One region of the Peribacillus phoenicis genome, then DNA from elsewhere that is predicted to be linked to it. Evidence: riboswitches for the same ligand, from Rfam matches in the RefSeq annotation. Region 1 holds a riboswitch; each other region holds the start of a gene.
The links. Region 1 has a riboswitch for cobalamin ahead of ABC374_RS03900 (ribonucleoside-diphosphate reductase subunit alpha). Riboswitches for the same ligand answer to the same signal wherever they lie in the genome.

Region 1 (5,671 bases):
CATTATACTTCATGCTTACGGCTGCTATGATGGAGGGAGCCAAGTTTTTTAAAAAAACACTGAAAGGGGATATGCGAACATGCATATCCCCTTTCAGTCAGTTCTGGAATCGCGAGGCGAACTTTTGAAGTCTGGGCAAGTCTGATTCTTGATACATCTGTTCTATCTTCAATGTCACCAATAACTGGCTCTTGGCAAATAACATGTCCCGGAAATGATCGACCGCCCCACAAAAATGATTATAGTTGGTTTCACCAGTGCCGAAGACTCCCGTTTTCAGATGAGCTATAGGCAATTGTTCCAGTTCTTTATAAAGGGCTGCTGTTTTAGCGGGAAGCTCCCCATTGCCCCATGTATAGGTGCCGACGATCAATGCATCGTAATCCGGCAATGTACGTAAATCGAATTCATTCATTCGAAATAGTCCAGCTTCAGGTATAAGGGAAGCGAGGGCTTCAGCAAGCGCTTTTGTATTGCCGCCGGCAGAATGATAGACAATGGCAACTTTACAGCTCATCGAACCCATTGCTGGCATTTACTTGACTGTATGTCCTTGATTTCTGTTCAAAGAAATCGGTTTTGGTAAGTCCGATGGATTCATCATCGAACGTTTTGATCCATGGCATCGGGTTCTCGCCATACTCTTTATACAAATTTTCAAGGCCTAGCATACGTAACCGTTTGTTGGCGATATATTCGATGTACTCATTGAATTCTTCCAAATCAAGATCGGCTTTGGTTTGGATATCTTCGAGCATATATTCAGACCATTCCTTTTCGAGTTCGACTGCTTTTTCAATCGTTGTATAGATGAACTTCGTGTTTTCTTCATTATTTAACTCAGGATATTCATACATCAAGATTTGAATGAGCATTCCAATGAAATCGAAATGGACCATTTCATCGCGGTGAATATAGGATATCATCGTAGCGGAACCGGTCATTAGATTTTGGCGACCTAAATTATAATAAAAGGCGAAAGCCAGATAGAAATAAATCCCTTCAAGGTTCGTTGAATGGATCAATGCCTCGAATAAATGCTGTGGGCTGGGATCGTCCACGAACGTTTGATAAGCATCAACGATCGGTTGGTTACGCTTAATCACTTCAGGATGTTCTTTGATGCGGTCGAAAAGCTGTTTTTGCTTGCCTACCGGAATCAAGGAAGCAAGGATATAGGAATAAGATTCATTATGGATCGATTCCTGCTGGGCCATGTTGGCCAGGATAGCTTTTGCCGCCGGATCTTTGATGTACCGAAGGATTTCTACTAATGTGGGCGTTTGAAGACTGTCCATTCCAGCAATCATCGTAAGGATATCGAGAAAAGCATCCTGGATATCTTCGTCCAATTCGCCCCACTGCTTTTTATCTTGAATCATGTTCACGCTCGAAGGCTTCCAAAAGTTATTGATGAGCTGTGTATAGGTATCATAGAATTTTTCATACTGAATATCGTTCCAAAGGAGGAAGCCTGAAGCTTCTCCTTTGAAAACACCGGTTGCCTTGGTTGGATGCGTCGGTTCAAGCATCCGAATTTTTTTGATATGATTGGTCATTCGTGAAAACTCCTTTAAGAATAGATTACTGGGTCATGATTGTCATTAACTTGAACAGCTTTCGCAGGCATTGTCATATTCGGAAGAAGTCGAACGAACATAATACGTTGATTTCAACCCGCTTTCCCATGCAGTTAAATGGATATCCAACAGGACCTTCGCTTTGATTGTATTGTGTACATACAGATTAAAGCTGATTGCTTGGTCAATATGGCGTTGTCGGGCTGCATTTTGCCTGATGCTTTCCAGTTGGTCCAAATTGAATCGCGTCTTTTTATAATATTCATACGTATTTGGCGTCAAGCCTGGTGCGGTCACCTTGAATTTGAAGTTTTTCTTTTCTTCGTAAAATTCAATTTCATACAAAGGGTCGATGCCATCCGTGGAATTACCGATTTTGGCTGTCGATGAATTGGGGGCAATCGCCATTAAATATCCATTACGGGTCCCGTGTTCCTGCACGTCTGCTTTTAAATCCATCCATTTTTGATCTGTATAGTCACGCAGTTCGAAATAGTCCCCTGTATGCCAATCAGATCCTTCAAAATATGGGTATGATCCTTTTTCCTTGGCCAATTCGTTGGATGCCTTGATTGTTAAGTAAGCGATCTTTTCGTATAAAGCATCGGCATATTGAACAGCCTCATCGGATTCCCAATAAATATTCTGTGTGGCAAGTAAATGATGCCATCCAAACGTTCCTAAACCAATTGCCCGGTAACGTTTGTTCGAGATGGATGCTTGTTTGACAGGAAGATTATTCACATCAATGACATTGTCCAGCATACGGATCTGAATGGGAATCAATCTTTCCAAAACATCGCTGCCCACCGCTCGTGGCAAGTTAATGGATGAAAGGTTGCAGACAACGAAATCGCCGCTTTTACGAACCACAACAACATCTCCATCTTCTGTTTCATATTCATCCGTGATCGTCGAAGGGCTTAGGTTTTGGGCAATCTCCGTACAAAGGTTAGAACAATAAATCATACCTTTATGTTTATTGGGATTCTTCCGATTAACTTCATCGCGGTAGAACATATACGGTACGCCTTCTTCTAATTGAGAAATCATGATGCTTTTCATGATGTCCATCGCATTGATTTTTTCAAAGCTATAGTTTGGAAGCGTGCCATTTTCTGCGGCCTCGACAGCAAGTGCATAATGATTCCTGAAGCTTCCTTCGCCTTTCTTCTCGTCATAAAGATCTTCAAGTGAAAATCCAAGGATTTGCTTAACGGTATGCGGATCAAAAAGATACCATTCTTTTCTGTCGCGTACAGCCTCCATGAATAAATCCGGTATGCATACGCCTGTAAAAATATCATGGGCTTTTAATCTGTCATCCCCGTTTTGTGTCTTCAAATCGAGGAAGCTCATGATATCTTTATGCCAGGCATCCAAGTAAATCGCGATGGCACCTTTACGTTGACCCAATTGATCGACACTTACAGCTGTCTGGTTGAATAGTCGAATCCAGGGCGTCGTGCCGGAACTGTTTCCAGAGAAACCCCGGATATCAGAACCAAGCGAGCGAACCTTACCAACGTAAAGGCCGACACCGCCGCCGAATTTAGATACTTTTGCTGCATCGTAGTTTGATAGATAGATGCCATCAATCGAATCTTCAATTGCGTCGATAAAGCAAGAGCTTAACTGTCCATGTGTTTTACCTGCATTGGAGAGTGTAGGAGTCGCAACGGTCATATAAAGGTTGGACATGGCCCAGTATGCTTCTTTTATAAGTTGCAGGCGGTGCTCCGTTTTTTCCATTCGCATGATTTCCATCGCAATGATCATGAAACGTTCTTGTGGCAATTCGTAGACCTTGTCCTTTTTTGGGCGGGCCAGATAGCGGTCGTTCAATAAGTAGATGCCTATGTAAGAGAATAATTTATCTTTTTCCGGGTCGATCACCGAACCCAATTCCTCAATTTCCGCTTTTGTATATGAAGATAGCAGTTCTGGTTTATAAATTGGATAACGCTGACCTTCCGAAAGCTGGGAGAGTTCTGTGATCAGCTCATAGAATGGGCCATAACTCTTGCCTTCATAACCTCGATTGGCTTGTGCATCCCTATACATTGTATTCAACAGTTCTGCTGCAGCAACGAATGTCCAATCCGGAGCATCGATATCCACACCTTCAAGAGCGAGCTGAATCAGTTTTTTTGATGCCTGTTCTTCGGTTGAGTCACTTTTGCGATCAAGCCATTTTGTAAAACGCTTTTTGAACTTTTCCATATCGAGACGGCCTTCGAATTCCTTCGATAACATCTCAAGCTGGATGGATTTCGTTTCTGTGTCATTTTCACTTATGGTAGAGTTATATGTTTGAGTCATTAATAATCCTCCTTGTTAACTTCCGCTAAAATAAAAAAACCGCCCAAAGAATTGAGCGGATCAAACGATAGAATAAAAGAGCCATGAAAAAATAGCCGTTATACTATCGTTTCATCATCTCAATCCCCGAAGAATAAGAAACGTGAAAAATTCAAGGCAGGTCTCCTGACTCATGATCATCCTACTTTGAGTCCTTCCCGTATAGAGAGCTATACAGTGGGTTTCTCATTTCGTCACATTTACAGTTGCGGGGACAGTTCCGGGTTTACACCGGATTCCCTTTTCAGCCATCACTGGCACCTTGGATTACAAAAAATTCTATATATAGTTATTGGTATTGTTTATGTAATCAATATCTAGTATTTCTGCTTATATTATCGTAAGCCATATACGATGATAATTCAACTAATATATTTGAAAAAAACCAACCCTTATCTATTGACAAAGTGATGGCAGAGGGTGAAGTAATGAAAGATTTTATTGGGGAATGGATAATTCAAGCGCTGATTTTACTGGATTTTGTGTTAAAATAAAGTGTCTAGTAAAGGTGGCTCTCCCTTATTGCGGTGAGGGGATTCGCGGAAAAATATTTATGAAAAAGGGGATAAAATCTTGGAAAAAGTATTAGTTTTTGGACATAAAAACCCGGATACAGACACAATCTGTTCAGCAATCGCTTATGCAGATCTGAAAAAGCAGTTAGGTATCAATGCTGAACCAGTTCGTCTGGGTGAAGTGAATGGTGAAACTCAATATGCATTGGACCAATTCAAATTCGAAGCTCCCCGTCTTGTGGAAAAAGTTGCAGGGGAAGCTGATGGAGTAATTTTGGTCGATCATAACGAACGCCAGCAAAGTGCTGAAGATATTGACCAAGTCCGTGTGTTGGAAGTTATCGACCATCACCGTATCGCTAACTTCGAAACGAGCGATCCTTTATATTACCGTGCGGAACCAGTTGGCTGTACGGCAACCATTTTAAATAAAATTTATAAAGAAAACGGCATTGAAGTTCCTAAAGCGATCGCAGGTCTTATGCTGTCTGCCATCATTTCCGATTCTTTATTGTTCAAATCACCTACATGCACGGAGCAAGACGTTGCAGCAGCTATGGAATTGGCTGCCATTGCGGGAGTCGACGCTGAAACATATGGCTTGGAAATGTTGAAGGCGGGAGCTGACTTGAGCGACAAAACGATTGCTCAGCTTATCACTCTTGATGCAAAGGAATTCTCCATGGGAATGGCTAAAGTGGAGATAGCACAGGTAAATGCTGTTGATCCGAACGAAGTCCTTGCTAAGCAAGCTGAATTGGAAGCGGCGATTGAAGCGGTAATCGCTGTGAAGGAATTGGACTTATTCCTATTCGTCGTAACGGATATCTTGACTAATGATTCTGTTGCCTTGGCTCTTGGTAAAGCAGCTTATGCAGTGGAAAAAGCATACGACGTGTCATTAAACAACAACATCGCCGTCTTAGAAGGCGTTGTATCGCGTAAAAAACAAATCGTGCCGGTCTTAACGGACGTATTCAGCAAGTAATAAAGGAAAAGGGATGATCATTAAAAATTTGGGCATCCTTTCTCTGTACATGCAAAAAAAAGACTCAACCATCCATTAAGGGTGTTTGAGTCTTTTTTCTTAATTCAAGGCTTCCTTTTCTTTTTCATAGGCGATGACAATCAATTCTTTATTGGCTTCCTCGCCAAGTTTGCTTTCAAAGCTTTTCAGTTCATTCAATAAATCCGGTGACAGATTTGCTGCTGTAT
Region 2 (5,671 bases), 3.5 Mb from region 1:
AAGCCTTAGCCTTATTAAAAAAGGCTTTATTTTAAGGAATTTGGGTTTAATGCATCTAATTCAGGCAAAATGAAAACGCCATCCCTTCTGATCAGGACGTCGTCAAAGAAGATGTCACCACCCCCATATTCGGGCCGCTGAATCAAAACCATATCCCAATGAATCGATGATCGGTTTCCATTATCCGCTTCTTGATAGGCAAGTCCAAGAGCCAAGTGCAGACTCCCGCTTATTTTCTCATCGAACAGGATATCATCCATAGGTTCCAATATGTATGGATTGATTCCAATTGCAAACTCCCCGATAAATCGGGACCCTTCATCAATATTCAGAATTCGGTTCATTTCAGAGTCACGATCGGAAGTAGCTTTAATGATTTTTCCCTTTTCCAAGTTTAATTCTATGTCACTAAAGGTGAATCCTTCATAGGTTGTTGGTGTGTTGAAGGATATCCTTCCATTGAGACTATCTTTTATGGGTGCCGTAAACACTTCCCCATCCGGTAAATTCTTTTTTCCGGCACATATGACGGCCGGCATACCTTTGATGGAGAAGGTCAAATCCGTTCCTGGCGAGACGATCCTGACATTGTCAGTTCGTTCCATCAATTGTTTTAACGGTTTCAAGGCCGTCTCCATTTTCCCGTAATCCATGTTGCATACATTCAAAAGAAAATCTTCGTACCTGTCGAAGGTCATGCCGGCTTTTTGCGCTAATGCGTTGGTGGGATAATTAAGCAAGACCCAACGTCGGTTGTTTACATAGAAAAGAGTGGGGGAATTCATAGCCTCCCCTTGAAGACGGTGCCTCTCGATGGGAACATCGGTCATTCCCACATCGTTTTCCTCCCCGGTGATGATGATGACCGCATCGATATCCTTATATTTCTTCAAGGCCCATTGCGAAGAGGTGTCAAGTTGTTCCTTTACATTCCCTTGTAACAGGTGGCGGCTTATTTCATCGTCTTCGAGTTCTACATATGGGTAAGCACCCACTCTATAAATTTCATCAATCAGCTCTTTCAATAATGGTTTCGTGTTGATATGACCCCGTATGAGGATTCTCTCTTTTGGCTGTAATTGTATCGAATGATGAATCAGCCTGGCTGCAAGCTTCGTTATTCGCTCATCCTTCATCTGCCTGTCCCTTATTTTTCGAGGTCACGAAGAGTTTCAAGAGCTTCTTCGACGTGGCCTTTGACTTTTACTTTACGCCATTCTTTGACTACCTTACCAGACTTATCAATCAGGAAAGTTGAACGTTCAATGCCCATATACTCCTTGCCGAAGTTCTTTTTCAATTGCCACACATCAAATGATTCAGCCGCTTCATGATTTTCATCAGCCAGCAGCAGAAAAGGCAATCCATGTTTTTCGATGAATTTTTCATGACGTGCAGCTGGGTCTGGGCTGATTCCAATGATGACAGCGTTCATTTCCTCAAATTGCTCATTATGGTCCCGGAAATCACAGGCCTCCGTCGTGCAGCCTGGCGTCATGTCTTTTGGATAAAAATATAAAACAATATATTTCCCCTTAAAATCCGATAGGGACACCATTTCACCATTGTTTGCAGGGAGCTTGAAATCAGGTGCTTTTTCTCCAATTTTAACTGTCATATTGAACCCTCCATTTCTTTCATTATGGTAAGAGTACCCAATAATCGAAAGAAACACAACTTTCATTTATCCTTCCTATCTTTGTGCTCCAAATCAATCACCGTCCGGATCACGAACGCTGCCGGCAGTGTATAACCGATGAAAGCCTGAATCGTAGCTATCATCCTCCCCATGCCAATCGGGGCTATATCTCCATACCCTACAGAAAACATCGTCATCGCACTAAAATAAAAAGAAGTCTTCAACTGTTCATAGAAAGTGCCATCCAATCGATTGCCCATATCAAGAATCACCGAATGATTCTGAAGTTCGTATAATAAATAAATCAGTGCAAATCCAACTAATATCGTCGCATATAAATTGCCTAGCCACAGCATATCCTCCAGAGAAAACTTCTTTCCTCCCGACTCAACAAGAAATAACGTACGAATGCTCATCACCATGCAAAAAATGATTCCTGCAATCAAGATGTAGAAAGTCATCCCCCACGCCCCATTTCAAAACGCCACTTCCTCTATACATACTCCCTGTCCAAACAATATATTCTTTTTTAGGAACAGACCCTTATCACCTACACACCTAATAGCCGCATACTTTTCCTGAATCTTTTTTTCATGTTGACCCTTTTGGTCGGATATGTTAAGATTGTCTAAATTTTTATAATAGTTTTTATTTTATAAATTTTTAGCCTGCAAACAGTTATCAAGGCAGGTTTTGTCAAATTTCATATGTGGAAATAGGTTCCTAATTTTAAATTAGGATTAAAAGGGAAGTCCGGTGTAATTCCGGCACGGTCCCGCCACTGTAATGGGAGTGTTAGCGCCATCCAATATGCCACTGATCCACAGATCGGGAAGGCCCGTCGCTAATGTTAATCCCTAAGTCAGGAGACCTGCCTATTTCGACAACACTGTTTTAACCTACGGGAGATAGGGAGGTGTTAGGGACCTTATAATTTTAAGGGGCATTTTGCATGCCTCTTTATTTTAAGCATTTCTAACCATCTCTTTTGACGGTTAGGAATGCTTTTTTTATTGCTCAATTAAATGAATATAGGAGGATGGGAATATTGAAAAGCAGTAGTTTGGGTTACCCTCGAATCGGGGAAAATCGTGAATGGAAACGTACATTGGAGTCTTACTGGTCCGGTAAAATCGATGAAGCAGAATTTACGGCACAGCTAAAAGCCATCCGTTTAGGCAACTTACAAAAACAGAAGAAGCGAGGCATTGATATCATTCCTGTCAACGACTTCACTTGCTATGATCAAATGCTCGATATGTCCGTCATGTTCGGTCTTGTTCCTGAACGTTATTCAGCCTATGAAAGCGGAAGCGTCCCCCTTTCCGTTTATTATTCAATGGCTCGCGGAAACAATGATGAAGTAGCTTCCGAAATGACGAAATGGTTCAATACGAACTATCACTATATTGTCCCTGAATTAAAGGTGCCACAGCTGACGTTAACAGAAAACAAACCACTTGCAGCATATCGGGAAGCCAAGGAAAACCTAGGGATTGAAACGAAGCCCGTATTGATCGGTCCTTATACTTTCATCTCCCTTTCCAAAGGCTTCAAAAAACAAGATATCCCTGGCATCATCCTGAGCCTGCTTCCCCTATACACGCAAATCCTGCGGGAGTTGGAGCAAGAAGGCGTGAAGTGGGTTCAAATGGACGAGCCTTCACTTGTTTCATCGATTTCCAAAGAAGATATGCAAACTGTTACTTACCTCTATGAAAAACTGAATGAAGCAGCACCAAACCTGAACATCATGCTACAAACATACTTTGATGCCGTGGAACATTACCAAGAAGTCATCGAATTACAAGTCCAAGGAATCGGTCTTGATTTTGTACATGACAAAGGGAGGAATCTAAGCAACCTGGAAGCATTCGGCTTCCCGAAGGACAAAGTGCTTGCTGCAGGTGTGATTGACGGAAAAAACATTTGGCTTTCTGATTTATCGAAAAAAATCCAATTGATCGAGACTCTTAAGACAATTGTAGCCGAAGACCAAATCTGGCTTCAGCCCTCTTGTTCCCTGCTTCATGTCCCGGTGACAGTTCGTAATGAAACCGCCCTTTCAAAAGAAGCGAAAGAGGCACTCGCTTTCGCTGATGAGAAACTTGAGGAAATCACACTCTTGGTCAAAGGGAATAATCAAGGCTTTGAAGCAATTGCCGAAAAAGTCGATGCCAATAAATTCACGCTTCAAACTTTAGCAAGTTCAAATGCCCGGAATCACGGAACTGTACAAGCCAATGTCGAAAAGGTTAAAACCAGGACCGCCGCCCGTCAGCTTCCATTTAAGGAACGTTACCAAAAACAACAGGAATTTTTCAAATTGCCTTTTCTCCCTTCGACTACGATCGGCAGCTTTCCGCAAACATTTGAAGTTAAACAAGCACGCGGGAAATTCAAAAGAGGAGAATGGACCGCTTCGCAATATGAAATATTCGTTAACGAAGAAATTGGCAGATGGATTGAAATCCAAGAAGAAATCGGTTTGGATGTCCTTGTTCACGGGGAATTCGAACGGACGGATATGGTTGAATACTTCGGCCATAAGTTAGGCGGATTCGTCTTTTTAGAAAAGGGTTGGGTACAATCCTATGGATCCCGCTGTGTGAAACCACCAGTCATCTACGGCGACATCCATTTCATCGAACCGATGACAGTCAGAGAAAGTGTATATGCACAATCACTGACGAAGAAGACGGTAAAGGGAATGCTTACAGGTCCTGTTACGATTTTGAACTGGTCATTTGTTCGTGATGATATTTCCAGGGAGAATGTTTGCTATCAGCTGGCGCTCGCTTTGGAAAAAGAAGTCATTGCATTGGAATCCGCTGGAATCAAAATGATTCAGGTTGATGAGCCTGCACTTAGAGAAGGTCTGCCATTGAAAAGAAGCGATCGCGACGAGTATTTGAACTGGGCTGTGAATTCGTTCTTGATATCCACATCAAGCGTGGAGGATACAACCCAAATTCATACGCATATGTGCTATTGCGACTTCAACAGTTTCATGGATGTCATCTCCTCCCTGGATGCCGATGTAATTTCCATCGAAACATCCCGTAGCCATGGGGAGCTTGCTTCCGCATTCGAGGAAAAAACGTATGAAAAAGGCATTGGTCTGGGTGTGTATGATATTCATAGCCCGCGTGTGCCGGCAGTGGAAGAAATGGTAGATATGATTGAACGTGGGATCAAGGTATTGGATAAAGACCAGTTTTGGATCAATCCCGACTGCGGACTGAAAACAAGGGGTATCCCGGAAACCGTCGCTTCCTTGAAAAACATGGTCGAAGCAGCAAAAATCGTCCGTGAAAACCTTTTAGCAAAAACAACAGGCAAATGATTGAAAAGAACGTTGCCCATCCAATACAGCAGTCCCGGACTTTTTTAACCGACCTTGTTTTTCCACCGGATACAAATCATCACAATACCATCTTTGGCGGTAAAGTAATGGCCTATGTTGATAAAATAGCCTGCATTTCAGCTATGCGCCATTGTCGAAAACCCGTTGTGACTGCTTCAAGCGACTCTTTTGATTTTTTGGCCCCCATCAAGACGGGGGATGCGATCAACCTTGAAGCTTATGTTACCTGTGCCCATCGCACATCAATGGAGGTATTCGTGAAAGTGGAGCGCGAGAACCTATTAACAGGTGAGAAACAGCTTACGGCCCGTGCTTTTTTAACGATGCTGGCCATTGATGAAGACGGTAAGCCGACAAACGTACCACAGGTCATTCCGGAAACCGAAGAGGAAAAGCAGCAATATGTTCAAGCACAAGCAAGATATATTGAAAGAAAGAATAAACGCAACTAAACAAAAACCCCTTCAACATGAATGCTGTTGAAGGGGTTAATAAACAACAATTTCAAACTTTTATATAAAGCCATTACTTATAATTTTAGGAGTGGTTGTTTCTTGAAAATATTTAAAAGGTAACTGAAAGGTAACATTCGTATTTCCCTTCAAAGAGGAAAACCCCAGTCTATATCAAGTGTATTAAGCAATTCTCCCCCAACTTTGATATCA
Region 3 (5,671 bases), 1.2 Mb from region 1:
TCGGCAATGACATGTTCAAAACTGGAATGAACATTCTGATAGTCAACATCCGGTCGAGATATCATGATCGTCTCAATTCCACATTCCAACGCGGCTTCCAATTTCTCATCAACCGCACCGACCTTGCCGCTTTCTTTCGTTATCATCAATGTGACCCCATATTGTTCATATAGAGCTTTATTTAATTCTTTGGAAAACGGCCCTTGAATCGCAACGATATTTTTTTGTTCGATGCCCAGCTGTGCACATTTTTCCATATTGTCCATGCGTGGCAGCATTCTCGCTATGACTCTGGTATTCTCGAGCCCTACCAATTCTTTTGCGAACACGGATAGTGTTTTACTTCCGGTCGTGAGCATGATGACTCCCCTTTTTGCAGCGGCAAGCTTGGCAGCTTCCTCATAATCACGGACAACTATCAATTTATCATTCTGAAACCGTTGACTTTCACGCTCATAACGAATATAAGGAACATTTGCTGCCTTTGCTCCGTTAAGGGCGTTTTTCGATGCTTCTTCGGCAAATGGGTGACTTGCATCGACTACAGCCTGAAAACCTTTTGCAGAGATTAAAGATGTCATATCTTCTGCAGATAATCGGCCAATCCGGGTGGATATCCCAGAATCTTGCAAACTCTTAGCCGCCGATTCGGTTACAACAGTTGCCAAAACCTTGAACCCCACCTGCTGCATCTCAATCGCTAATTCCCTTGCATCACTTGTACCCGCCAAGAACAAAATCATTTTGATGTCCCCACCACTTGCCCATCATGATCGTGGTGATGATCATGGTCGTGGTCGTGATCGTGGTCGTGTTGATGGTCGTGATCGTGGTCGTGATCGTGGTCGTGATGGTGATGATGGTGAGCATGTCCATGTTCCTCGACATGTTTACGATAGTTTTCCAAATCACGCGCCCCGCTTGACCTGCCTTCACTGGCTTCAATTACTCGTTCTTGCAGAATGTTCTGTAATGTTGGATGATATCCAAAATACTTTGCCAAAATGAATTCTCGATCATGATATTGCTCTTGATAGCCTTTCAGCATATCCTCCATTCTTTCCATCAACACCCCAGTGAAGAGGAAATATGGCAGCATCACTATTTTTTTTGCCCCTAATCGGATGCATCGTTCAATACCTTCATCAACGTGCGGGTCCGTTACACCCATGAAGGCTGTTTCGACCCATTTAACGTTTAATTTTTCCCATAATAATCGTGAAATTTTATAGATATCACTATTTGCATCAGCATCACTGCCACCTCGGCCTATTAGCAATATCGCTGTCTCAGAATGTTCAGAGGCCGTATCGAATCCCGCTTCCTCAAGACGGTCTGTCAAGATCGTCAATACATCATGGTGGACCCCGATCGTTTGGCCATATGTGAATTTCACTTCTGGATACTTGGTTTTCCCATCCTCTATTTCAGCTGGGATATGTAATTTCGAATGTCCTGCATGCAACAAAATGATCGGTATGACGATAACTTCAGTAGCCCCTCGTTTTACACAATTATCAATTCCTTTGGATATATTCGGTGCCGCAAATTCCAAGAAGCACGTTTCCACTAGGAAACGCTCGTCCATTGCCGGAATCATATTTTCAATAAAATGACGGACTTCTTCATTTCCCGAAGCCAACCGGCTTCCGTGTCCTACGAACAAAACTGCTTTCATTTACTTTCCCCCTCTTGATTAGTCTTCACAAGGCGCAGGCTCTATGTTTATTTTGGGAGCGATGTCCTGATAAGAATAATTCTGTATCTTTTTCGAACGTTTGAAGTATTTAAAAAGCCGCTCATTTGGATGGGCATTTTGCTTATACTCCCCGACAATGTCCGTAATCAGTTCAACAAGCTGTTCCGGTTCAATCCCTTCCGCTACCGGCTGACCCGGATGGGCTGTTCTTCCAACCGGTTTAGCTCCAAGAAATAAGTCGAACTTCCCTTTTCGGAAGACAATCCCGATATCATCCATCACAGCACTATAACAAGCCATCCCACACCCATTAAAACCGATGTTCAGTTCCTTGGGCATTTTCATTCCGCCAAGCACCCTGTGTATTTCATCCGCATAAGGAATGGATTCCGCTTTTTCACCATCACAGAAATCACAGGCTTTTAATGTCAGTACATCTCCAATCGGCGACAAAAGAAAGTTTGCTGATTGCAATTTCCCCGTAATGACTTCCGGATCCGTTGTCGGTATCTTTAAGACGATTTTATGATTTGGCGTGTATTCCATCGTTCCCTTTTCCCCGACAACTTCCGCAAGTGTCATCATTTGTTTGGGAGTGAATTGTTTATTCGCCACACCTGGACTAACGGCAAGTTCGAATACCGACTCCATTTTTTGCTGAACAATCGGCTGAATGGATTGCTTAACGGTTTGACCCTTGACTCTTGACAGGGCCTCCATTGCCATTTCAAAGGAAGCTGGCTTCTTTTCTGGTGCTTTTGTAAGTAATCCAACTCCTCCAGCGGACTCGGTTAAGGCTTCTTGATCTAATGCCCACGGTTCCGCTTCTTTTTGCAGTCGCTGATGGGGCTTCAATGTTTGCTTTTCCGAATTCAAAGTATATTTTCTCTGATAGCCTCTTGGTGTGATGATTTTTTCATCATATAAAAAGGTGGATGAATTCCCGATAATGACGGTGGTCAACATTCCAATATCGTGATTCAACATATCCTGCAAATTGGTTATAACAACATCCTGCCTATCGCGATAAGCACTTTTCACCAACCCGACAGGTGTATCCGGCGAGCGGTAGCGAAGGAGAATTTTCTGTGTTTCAACAATTTGCCGGGTCCGCCTGCCGCTGCGCGGATTATAAAGTGCAATGACAAAGTCTGCCATTGCAGCTGCTTCAACCCTTTTAGCGATCAGTTCCCAAGGAGTTAAATGATCACTGAGGCTGATCGTACACGAATCGTGCATGACTGGTGCCCCAAGTAAAGACGCACATGAGTTGATTGCAGAAATGCCAGGAATGACTTCAATGCCCACTCCAGTTTCTTCTTTCCAGCCTTTTTCAATCAATACTTCATAAACCAACCCTGCCATCCCGTAAACTCCGGCATCCCCACTGGAAATCACCGCCACTTTCTTTCCCAGCTCCGCTTGTTTCACTGCTTCCTGTGCACGTGATACCTCTTCAGTCATCCCCGTACTAATGATCGTTTGATTTGTAAGCAGTCCCTGAATGAGTTCAACATAAGTTTTATAACCAATGATGTAGTCACTTTCTTGAAGGGCTTCGACGGCACGTTTGGTAATGTGTTCAAAATTCCCGGGCCCAAAGCCCACGACGAATAATTTACCGTTTGTACTCATTAAGACATCTCCTTTTACGCTTTGTTCTTTGAAATACCCGTATGAGCAGGAAAATCTGGATTAGGGGTCATTTCGCCATCATTGAATTGATAGATCATCTGTGGAACAAACTCACCCTCATCGATATTACTGACGATCTGCCGACCGAAATCAGGCGTTTCCACTCGATACCAGTTTCCTTGGGGATAGGCAATCACAACGCAGGCATCCTTACATCTTCCGTTACAGCGTGTCCTGGTTGTATGGATTTTTAGATCCAGTCCTTTTAAAGCAATTTCATCACGAATCGCTTGGGTTACTTCTTCCCCGCCCTTTTTCATGCAGCTGCTCCCATTACAAATCAACAGATGCGTATTTGTACCCGTCAAATTCCAAGTAGTCATCTTCTTCCTCCTGAGTTCAGGGAAAAGGCAAAATAAAAAACCTTAACATTAGAGTCAAGGTTTTAAAAAAACTATATGAATGAGGAGCCTAAGGCAAGCATGCCAAATCCTCCCAAAATCGTCATAGTCCTTCTACCTTTCCCTCCGAAAAGTATCATGCAATTTTAAAAGCAGGTTTCCTGGCTTACGCTTCATTTTACTTTGTCCCTTCCCGGCATCAGGCCAGTGGCTATCGACAATTTCATCAGCGTTTACAGTAGCGGGGGCTGCATCGGATTTTCACCGATTTCCCTATTATCCCTTGCTTATTCACACAAGGGCACTTTTAAAATGAAATATTTGGTTTTATTATACATTTCTAACTAACTTAATCTATCATATAACAACTTTATCAAAATTCAATAGTTTATTCCGACTGTTTAGAAAAGTTTAATAGTGTAAAACCAGTTACAATCCTTTCCTCGCAACAAACTTCGTCCCGAAAAAAAAAAGATAGTGTAGCTGGAATAATTTCTTTATGGTAAACTATACGAGAATTTTCAAAATAATTACATAAGTTTCATGGTGTTGAATTTCTCGGAATTCAGCTTAAAAGGGAAGCCGGTGAAAATCCGGAGCGGTCCCGCCACTGTAAAGGGAAGTTCCATTACTTTAATCCACTGTCAAATGAGATGGGAAGGATGTAATGGGATGATGAACCAAAGCCAGGAGACCTGCCATGAAGCGTGAAACTGTTTCAGCCTACGAGGATGGGCGTGCGGATCAGGCAGAATGGCCCATGGTTGGTTCATGCTGCAAAATTCCTGTTCATTACGCACTTCTTTCCTTTGAGAGAAGTGCTTTTTATTTTGGGCGCCGCTTTTCTTCTCAAGATTGATCAGAAAAATCAAAAGTGTTGAAAGGAGAAAGAATGAAAAGAACCAATTGGAAAATTATTTATTTTGTCATTTTACTGCTTTTTGTTCCAAAACGGGCATTGGCCATGCATATCATGGAGGGCTTTTTACCCATAGAATGGGCTATATTCTGGTGGGCCTTGACGCTTCCATTTTTAATCTTGGGTTACCGGTCCATTAGGTCCAAAGTAAGGGAAAACCCAGAAACAAAAATGATACTTGGCCTATCGGGCGCATTTGTATTTATTTTATCGGCCTTAAAAATCCCTTCCGTTACCGGAAGTTCTTCGCACCCTACCGGAGTTGGTTTGGGTTCCATATTATTCGGACCATTGGCCATGAGTGTCGTTGGCTCCATCGTTCTGTTATTTCAAGCTGTATTACTGGCTCACGGAGGATTGACGACATTAGGAGCCAATGCATTTTCCATGGCCGTTTGCGGACCGTTCATTGCTTACTTTGTCTTCAAGGGTGCAACTAAATTGGGGTGGTCTTTTTCACTTGCCGTTTTCTTGGCGGCTGCTTTTGGAGATTTAGGAACCTATGTGGTCACTTCCGTTCAACTTGCCCTTGCTTTTCCATCCGAGGTAGGAGGATTCATGGCCTCTTTCAGTAAATTTGCAGGGATTTTTGCCCTTACCCAAATTCCCTTGGCAATCAGTGAGGGGTTATTGACAGTCGTCGTGATGAATTTCTTAAAAAAATACAATCTAGGCGAATTGAAATTGCTGCGAGTTTTATCCAAGGAGGCCCGTTAATATGAAAAAAAGTCTACTGCTGCTTTTCCTGGTTGTCATTCTTGCAACCATACCGTTAATCACCCAACAAGGAACGGAATTTGGCGGTGCCGACGGCGAAGCTGAGGAAGCCATCACTAAAATCCATCCGGAATACAAGCCATGGTTCAACAGTATTTGGGAGCCGCCAGGTGCAGAAACCGAAAGCTTATTATTTGCGCTTCAAGCTGCAATCGGAGCCGGTTTCATTGGATACTTCATTGGCGTGATGAGACAAAGGAATAAGCAAACCAAACAAGAATTGGCAGAAAAATCGAAGCA
Region 4 (5,671 bases), 3.1 Mb from region 1:
CTTCATTCTTACGAACTATGATCTGCCATACAAATAATTCAAGAAACCGATCCTATTATCCTTCTAATTGGATATAGTAAAACCCGAACAAGGACACGTTTCATTCGTGTCGATTATTCGGGTCATTTGTTCAGCATCCGCCTGGTCGGGTTCAAAACTTCTCGGGATAGAGTCCTTCGGCTACTGTCCGTAAGGCTAGTGGTGCACGAATCCCTTCCGCGCCCGCTGAAAGAGGAAGCACAATGATCGCTTTATTTCGAATGGCCGGTACATCCGCCAGTTCACTTTTATTTAATAAGAATGCTTCTTTTTGCTTTATGGGGATATCTCCGTAATCAATGATGGCAATGACATCCGGATTCCGATCGACGACTTCTTCCCAACTGACCTCAGGCCATCCCCCTTCCGTATCGCCAAAAATGTTCTGGCCGCCAGCCATGGAAATGATCCCTGTCATGTAATTATTTTTCGCTGCCGTTCTCGGGACTTCTTCACCGCTGTCATATACGAAAACATTTTTGGGCTTGCCTGCACTTTCGATTTTTGCTGTAGTTTCTTTTATATCCTGTTGCATCTCTCCGATGACTTCCGCTGCTTTTTTTTCTACATGAAAGATGCGGCCAATATTCTCAATATCTTTATACACATCTTCCATAGTCGGTGTTGACGTATTGGAAGACTCTTGGATATATGTATTGATTCCGGCTTCTTTCAGCTCTTGGACGGTTCCTAATGTTTGTTCCGTAAAGGCGCTTTTCCAGCCAGCATATGCAAAATCCGGCTCTGCTTCAAAGAAAACTTCTTTTGAAGGGTATTCCTTGGAAAGCACTGCCACCGTTTCATAGGCATCATTATACTTTGGCAAAATTTCGTCATCCAAATAAGCCGTACCTGCCATTGAATCCTGCAACCCCAATGCAAGCATGATTTCCGTCGCATGCTGATTTAGCGAAACCGCACGCTTTGGGGCCTCTGCATAGGTGAATTCATGATCCAGATTCGTGATGACCACTGTTTCTTTTCCACTTTTTTCACTCTGTTTGCCTCCGTCCTTTGAAGCTTCCTCGGAGTTATTGCAAGCGCCCAATATCATCATTGCCAAAAAACTGATGCTTAACAAAATCTTTCGGTAACCAGTCATATATTTTCCCCTCATATCTATTGTTTTTTTTATATATGTGCTAAAAAGGTGATATGCGTCTTTTGCGTGATGGGGTGTATGCCGATTTCCGTTTCCACCCCGAACACCTTCCTTATCATTTTTGTCGTCAATACAGCTTCTGGTGTTCCGGATGTGATCACTTTGCCATTTTGGATGACATATATATGATCACAATACATGGCTGCCAAATTTATATCATGCAGGGCCGTCAAGACGGTAACGTCCAGCTTTTTAACAAGGTCCAGCAATTGGAGCTGATGCCGGATGTCTAAATGATTCGTTGGTTCATCCAGGATGATGATGTTCGCTTCCTGGGCTAGGGCGCGTGCTATGAGGACACGTTGTTTCTCACCACCCGACAAGCTCATGAAACTCCTGTCTTCAAATCCACTCATTTCGACGCGAGCTAATGCATGATTGACGATTCGTCTATCTTTCTCCGAATCTCCCTGAAATAATCGCTTATGAGGATGCCTTCCCATCCAAACCATCTCTTGTACACTAAAGTCAAAGGTCAGCGATGTTTCCTGACTGACAACCGCCATTTCCCGGGCTGTTTGTTTCTGTGAAAGCCGGTAAAGGTCACGGCCGTCGAGGTGAACAGATCCCGTATGCGGCTCCAAAATCCGGGAAGCATTTTTTAATAGTGTTGATTTCCCGCTCCCATTCGGGCCGATCAGCCCAACGAACTGCCCAGTTTTTATATGAAGGGTTATATCCTCAATGATAGGAGTGTCCAGAATTGAATAGGATACTTCTTCAATAGCTAATCTCACTTGCCCCCACCTCCAAATGAATATGAACTTCGCCGCAAAAGCCAAATGAAGAATGGCCCTCCGCAAAGTGCGGTGACAACGCCAATCGGAAGTTCTTGAGGTGCCAGGACCAGCCGGGCACATACATCTGACCAAATGACGAGGATCATGCCAATCAATATGCTGCATGAAAGAACACGTTTATGGTCTGTCCCGGCCAATAGCCGGGCTAAATGCGGTACTACCAGACCGATGAACCCAATCGAACCGCTTACAGCCACAACTGTCCCCGTAACAAGGGACGTAATGATGATCAGAACTTTACGGAAGGCTTCCATATTGACTCCGAGCGTCGCGGCGACTTCTTCGCCCATCAATAAGATATTAAGGGAGCGGGATTGTACGATAAGGAACAATGAAACCACAAGCACCACAACCGCTGGAATCGGTATGTATTCCCATTTTGCACCCGCTAAGCTACCCATCATCCAAAACATCGCTTCACGGATGCCGGAATCTTTTGGTGCAAGAGTGACAATGAAATTAGTGACGGCAGACATGATCATCGATATGGCTACACCCGCCAATAACAGCCTTGTCGTTTGAATTCTCCCTCCCACTTGAGCCAATAAATAAACGGAAAGCATCGCAGCCATGGCCCCCAGGAATGCACCGAATGATAACGCATATTGTCCGAATATAGGCAGCGCCCCAAAAAGAATGACAAGGGTTGCCGCAACAGAAGAACCAGATGAAATGCCCAGGATATACGGATCTGCAAGTGAATTGCGCACCAAGGCCTGGATGACGACACCCACTACGGATAATCCCGCACCTACCACCGCACCGAGCAATACACGGGGCAGACGGATATCCCAAATGATCCGCTCTTGTGCGATACTCCAATTCACCTCCAGAGAATCACCGATAAAAGGAAGATGCCCTAAGGCGATCTTCCAAACCGTTATTGCTGACATCTTAACTGGCCCAAGGGTAACAGCGAATGTAATCGATAATAAAAGAATGCACAGCAAGAAAAATATCAGGAAACGAAACCTGCGCTTGGCATTTCTCTCAAAATGGTCAAGCATATCCTCATTCTCTTTCAATGAGCTTCTAACCAATGACTCTTCCAATGATGATATCCTCCTTCAAAAAAACACACAAAAAAACCCCAATCCTTTTAACAAAGAATGGAGTTACGAGTATAGGCCAAAAAATACGGAAGGACCTAAGTCCGCCTTTTCTTAATCTCGAACACCTCTCCTCTCAGCGAAGGAAAAATTGGTGATGCTCACTGGGTAGGTCTCCTGGCTTCCAAATCAACATTTCCTTTCGTCTTCCCTGACTGAGTCAAGTGACATCCTGAAAGAAAACTCCTTGGTTACAGTGGCGCGACCACTCGGGATTTGCACCCGATTCCCTGTTACCCTTTGTTCACACAAAGGCACCCAGCGGCAAATATATGAACTTCGCAAAATTTTCCAAACATTAAATACAACGTTAGTATAGTATACTCCCCATCTTTTCACAATTAAAAAAATGGGAATGCGGCTATTAATAGAGGAATATGGATTTATAGATTCTTTCTATAATGGTAGAAAGTTAGCTTTTGACCAGTATCCGCACTAATTTCCTCATTAATCGAAATCCGTTCAAAACCGTTTTTCACTAAAACCTTTTGGGAAGCGATATTGTCGCTTGTCGTTTTGGCATGTATTTGAGTCACATTTAATTCCGGCGCCAGATTGACCAAAAGCTTTAAAGCTTCGTTCGCAATCCCTTTTTGCGTAAACGCTTCACCGATTCTATAACCGACATGAGCCGTCCCCTTAATAGGGTCGATATCCACAAGATTAATCCTGCCGACGATTATGCCTGAACCATCCTTAATCAAATAAAAAGAGGAGATAGCATCTTCTTGCTCTTTTAATAATTCCTTATGCCTGATTCCAAACGTTCCAGAGCTATAATAATCATCTCCCCGGCTTGGAACTGTTTGCTCGAAAAACCTTCTATTATTGCATTCAAATGCAAATAACGCTTGTGCATCCCGTTCATTAAGCCTTTCAATGTATATATCCATCATTCTTTCATCCTTTCAAAAAAACGCTAAGCATATGCGGCCTGATATATCATTCAAGAAAACCAAGGGCTTATCCTCCCTGATAAATATATATTGAAAACCGTTTATATGGATAACACTGTCGCATACTGACAAAATTTGATACCCTCTATACCATATCATTCCAAATTTTAATGGAACCACCGTATCTACTAATTTCTATAAAAACCCCAAAAAAGTTGAGAATAAATATTTTTATATACGTTGTATAAAGTGTAAAAGCTTTTACAAAAAACAAGGGGAATCATGTCATGAAGTCTACGAATAAAAATTTTATCGAGCGGTTGCAACGCCATGAAGAAGACGCATTGGAATTTATAGTGGATACCTATTTGCCACTAATCAAGGGGGTAACATATAAGGTTCTCTCTCCTCTTAGGAACGACGGTGTCATGGAAGAATGCATCAATGATATTTTTCTTTCAATCTGGAACAATTCAATAAAGTTCCATGGGGATACAACTGATTTCAGAAAATGGATTTGTGCGATCGCTAAGTTTAAAGCGATTGATTATTACCGAAAAGCCATGAAGAAAATGGAGCTTACATCAGGTTACACAGAAGTAGATCCAGAAAAATCTGCAGAAGACGAACTGATTATACTGGAAGACAGAAAAGAACTGCTTCAGTTAATTGACCTTTTAGAACCTGTAGATCGGGATATTTTTATCATGAAGTACTTTCTTGGTTTAAAAAATGAGGATATCTCGATAAAACTCGGGTTGACCAAAGCATCAATAGATAATCGAATTTATAGGGGAAAAAAGAAGCTAAGTCAAAAAGCTACGAATCTTAAGTTAGGAGGCAGTGTCGTATGAAGGATATTTATGAATTATTAAATGATATAGACATAGACGAAACTGAATTTAAGGAAATAGAAGTCAGCGAACTAGAAAAAGCTAAAGTCAAAAGAACCCTAAAAAAATCAATAAGCAAGAAGAAAAAAATGAAACGCTGGCAAAAGAATGTTCTGGCTGCTTCTATTATATTCGGGTTATCCACCGCAACGATTGGACTCTCGTTTACCGCTTCTGCTAAAAGCATTCCTTTGATAGGAGATATTTTCAGCTATTTTAGTAATGAAAACTCAGGTCTCTCCGATGATATCAAGAATAATGGAAAGGGTCTTTATAGTGATTATAAGGCCTACTCTAACGAAATTGGCCTTACTGAAGAAAGCAATGGCCTTACTTTCACGATAAATGACGCCATTTATGACGGAAAAACGGTAACCATCACTTATACTATAGAAAGCGAAGAAGATTTGGGTGACGGATCATTCTTTATTCCCAGCCCGAATATAAAAGAAATGAAAGCCCAAGGAGGATCGGATGGAATTTCAAAAGTAGCTGATAAAAAATATGTAGGCTTATTAACGGTTAGTAACTTAGAAGATCTTAAAGTAGATAAGGTAAATGTAGACTGGGATATAAACAGCATTAGTATTACCGACACGGATAAAGAGATAAAAGGAAATTGGGACTTTGCCTTCTCTCTAAAGGCAACTGAAAGCAACGAGAAGGTCATCAATAAAAGTGTGAATCAACACGGTGTAAAAGTATCCGTCGAAAAACTATCGATCTCGCCAATGTCCTTTGTGGTTGATTATCATCAAGAAGTGTCCGACTC

Region 2: it holds a riboswitch for cobalamin, as region 1 does, so the genes downstream of both, metE (5-methyltetrahydropteroyltriglutamate--homocysteine S-methyltransferase) here and ABC374_RS03900 (ribonucleoside-diphosphate reductase subunit alpha) in region 1, are expected to answer to the same signal.
Region 3: it holds a riboswitch for cobalamin, as region 1 does, so the genes downstream of both, ABC374_RS09375 ((2Fe-2S) ferredoxin domain-containing protein) here and ABC374_RS03900 (ribonucleoside-diphosphate reductase subunit alpha) in region 1, are expected to answer to the same signal.
Region 4: it holds a riboswitch for cobalamin, as region 1 does, so the genes downstream of both, ABC374_RS19105 (FecCD family ABC transporter permease) here and ABC374_RS03900 (ribonucleoside-diphosphate reductase subunit alpha) in region 1, are expected to answer to the same signal.

The regions. Positions count from the first base shown of each region.
Region 1 covers NZ_JBDFMF010000001.1:775,176-780,846, forward strand. Annotated here, with positions in the region: gene ABC374_RS03890 (flavodoxin domain-containing protein) at 98-535, opposite strand; gene ABC374_RS03895 (ribonucleotide-diphosphate reductase subunit beta) at 507-1,559, opposite strand; gene ABC374_RS03900 (ribonucleoside-diphosphate reductase subunit alpha) at 1,605-3,902, opposite strand; cobalamin riboswitch at 4,041-4,221, opposite strand; gene ABC374_RS03905 (manganese-dependent inorganic pyrophosphatase) at 4,515-5,444, shown strand; gene ABC374_RS03910 (hypothetical protein) at 5,544-5,671, opposite strand, start outside.
Region 2 covers NZ_JBDFMF010000001.1:4,316,705-4,322,375, forward strand. Annotated here, with positions in the region: gene ABC374_RS21230 (aminopeptidase) at 27-1,136, opposite strand; gene bcp (thioredoxin-dependent thiol peroxidase) at 1,148-1,618, opposite strand; gene ABC374_RS21240 (potassium channel family protein) at 1,681-2,100, opposite strand; cobalamin riboswitch at 2,340-2,532, shown strand; gene metE (5-methyltetrahydropteroyltriglutamate--homocysteine S-methyltransferase) at 2,679-4,985, shown strand; gene ABC374_RS21250 (acyl-CoA thioesterase) at 4,982-5,458, shown strand; gene ABC374_RS21255 (hypothetical protein) at 5,608-5,671, opposite strand, start outside.
Region 3 covers NZ_JBDFMF010000001.1:1,941,919-1,947,589, reverse strand. Annotated here, with positions in the region: gene cobK (precorrin-6A reductase) at 1-743, opposite strand, end outside; gene ABC374_RS09385 (sirohydrochlorin chelatase) at 740-1,678, opposite strand; gene cobJ (precorrin-3B C(17)-methyltransferase) at 1,697-3,334, opposite strand; gene ABC374_RS09375 ((2Fe-2S) ferredoxin domain-containing protein) at 3,349-3,717, opposite strand; cobalamin riboswitch at 3,870-4,059, opposite strand; cobalamin riboswitch at 4,263-4,452, shown strand; gene ABC374_RS09370 (hypothetical protein) at 4,436-4,594, shown strand; gene ABC374_RS09365 (energy-coupling factor ABC transporter permease) at 4,628-5,371, shown strand; gene ABC374_RS09360 (energy-coupling factor ABC transporter substrate-binding protein) at 5,373-5,671, shown strand, end outside; gene cbiQ (cobalt ECF transporter T component CbiQ) at 5,671-5,671, shown strand, end outside.
Region 4 covers NZ_JBDFMF010000001.1:3,892,484-3,898,154, forward strand. Annotated here, with positions in the region: gene ABC374_RS19095 (ABC transporter substrate-binding protein) at 152-1,141, opposite strand; gene ABC374_RS19100 (heme ABC transporter ATP-binding protein) at 1,171-1,938, opposite strand; gene ABC374_RS19105 (FecCD family ABC transporter permease) at 1,935-3,008, opposite strand; cobalamin riboswitch at 3,201-3,387, opposite strand; gene ABC374_RS19110 (GNAT family N-acetyltransferase) at 3,494-4,003, opposite strand; gene ABC374_RS19115 (sigma-70 family RNA polymerase sigma factor) at 4,294-4,860, shown strand; gene ABC374_RS19120 (DUF4179 domain-containing protein) at 4,857-5,671, shown strand, end outside.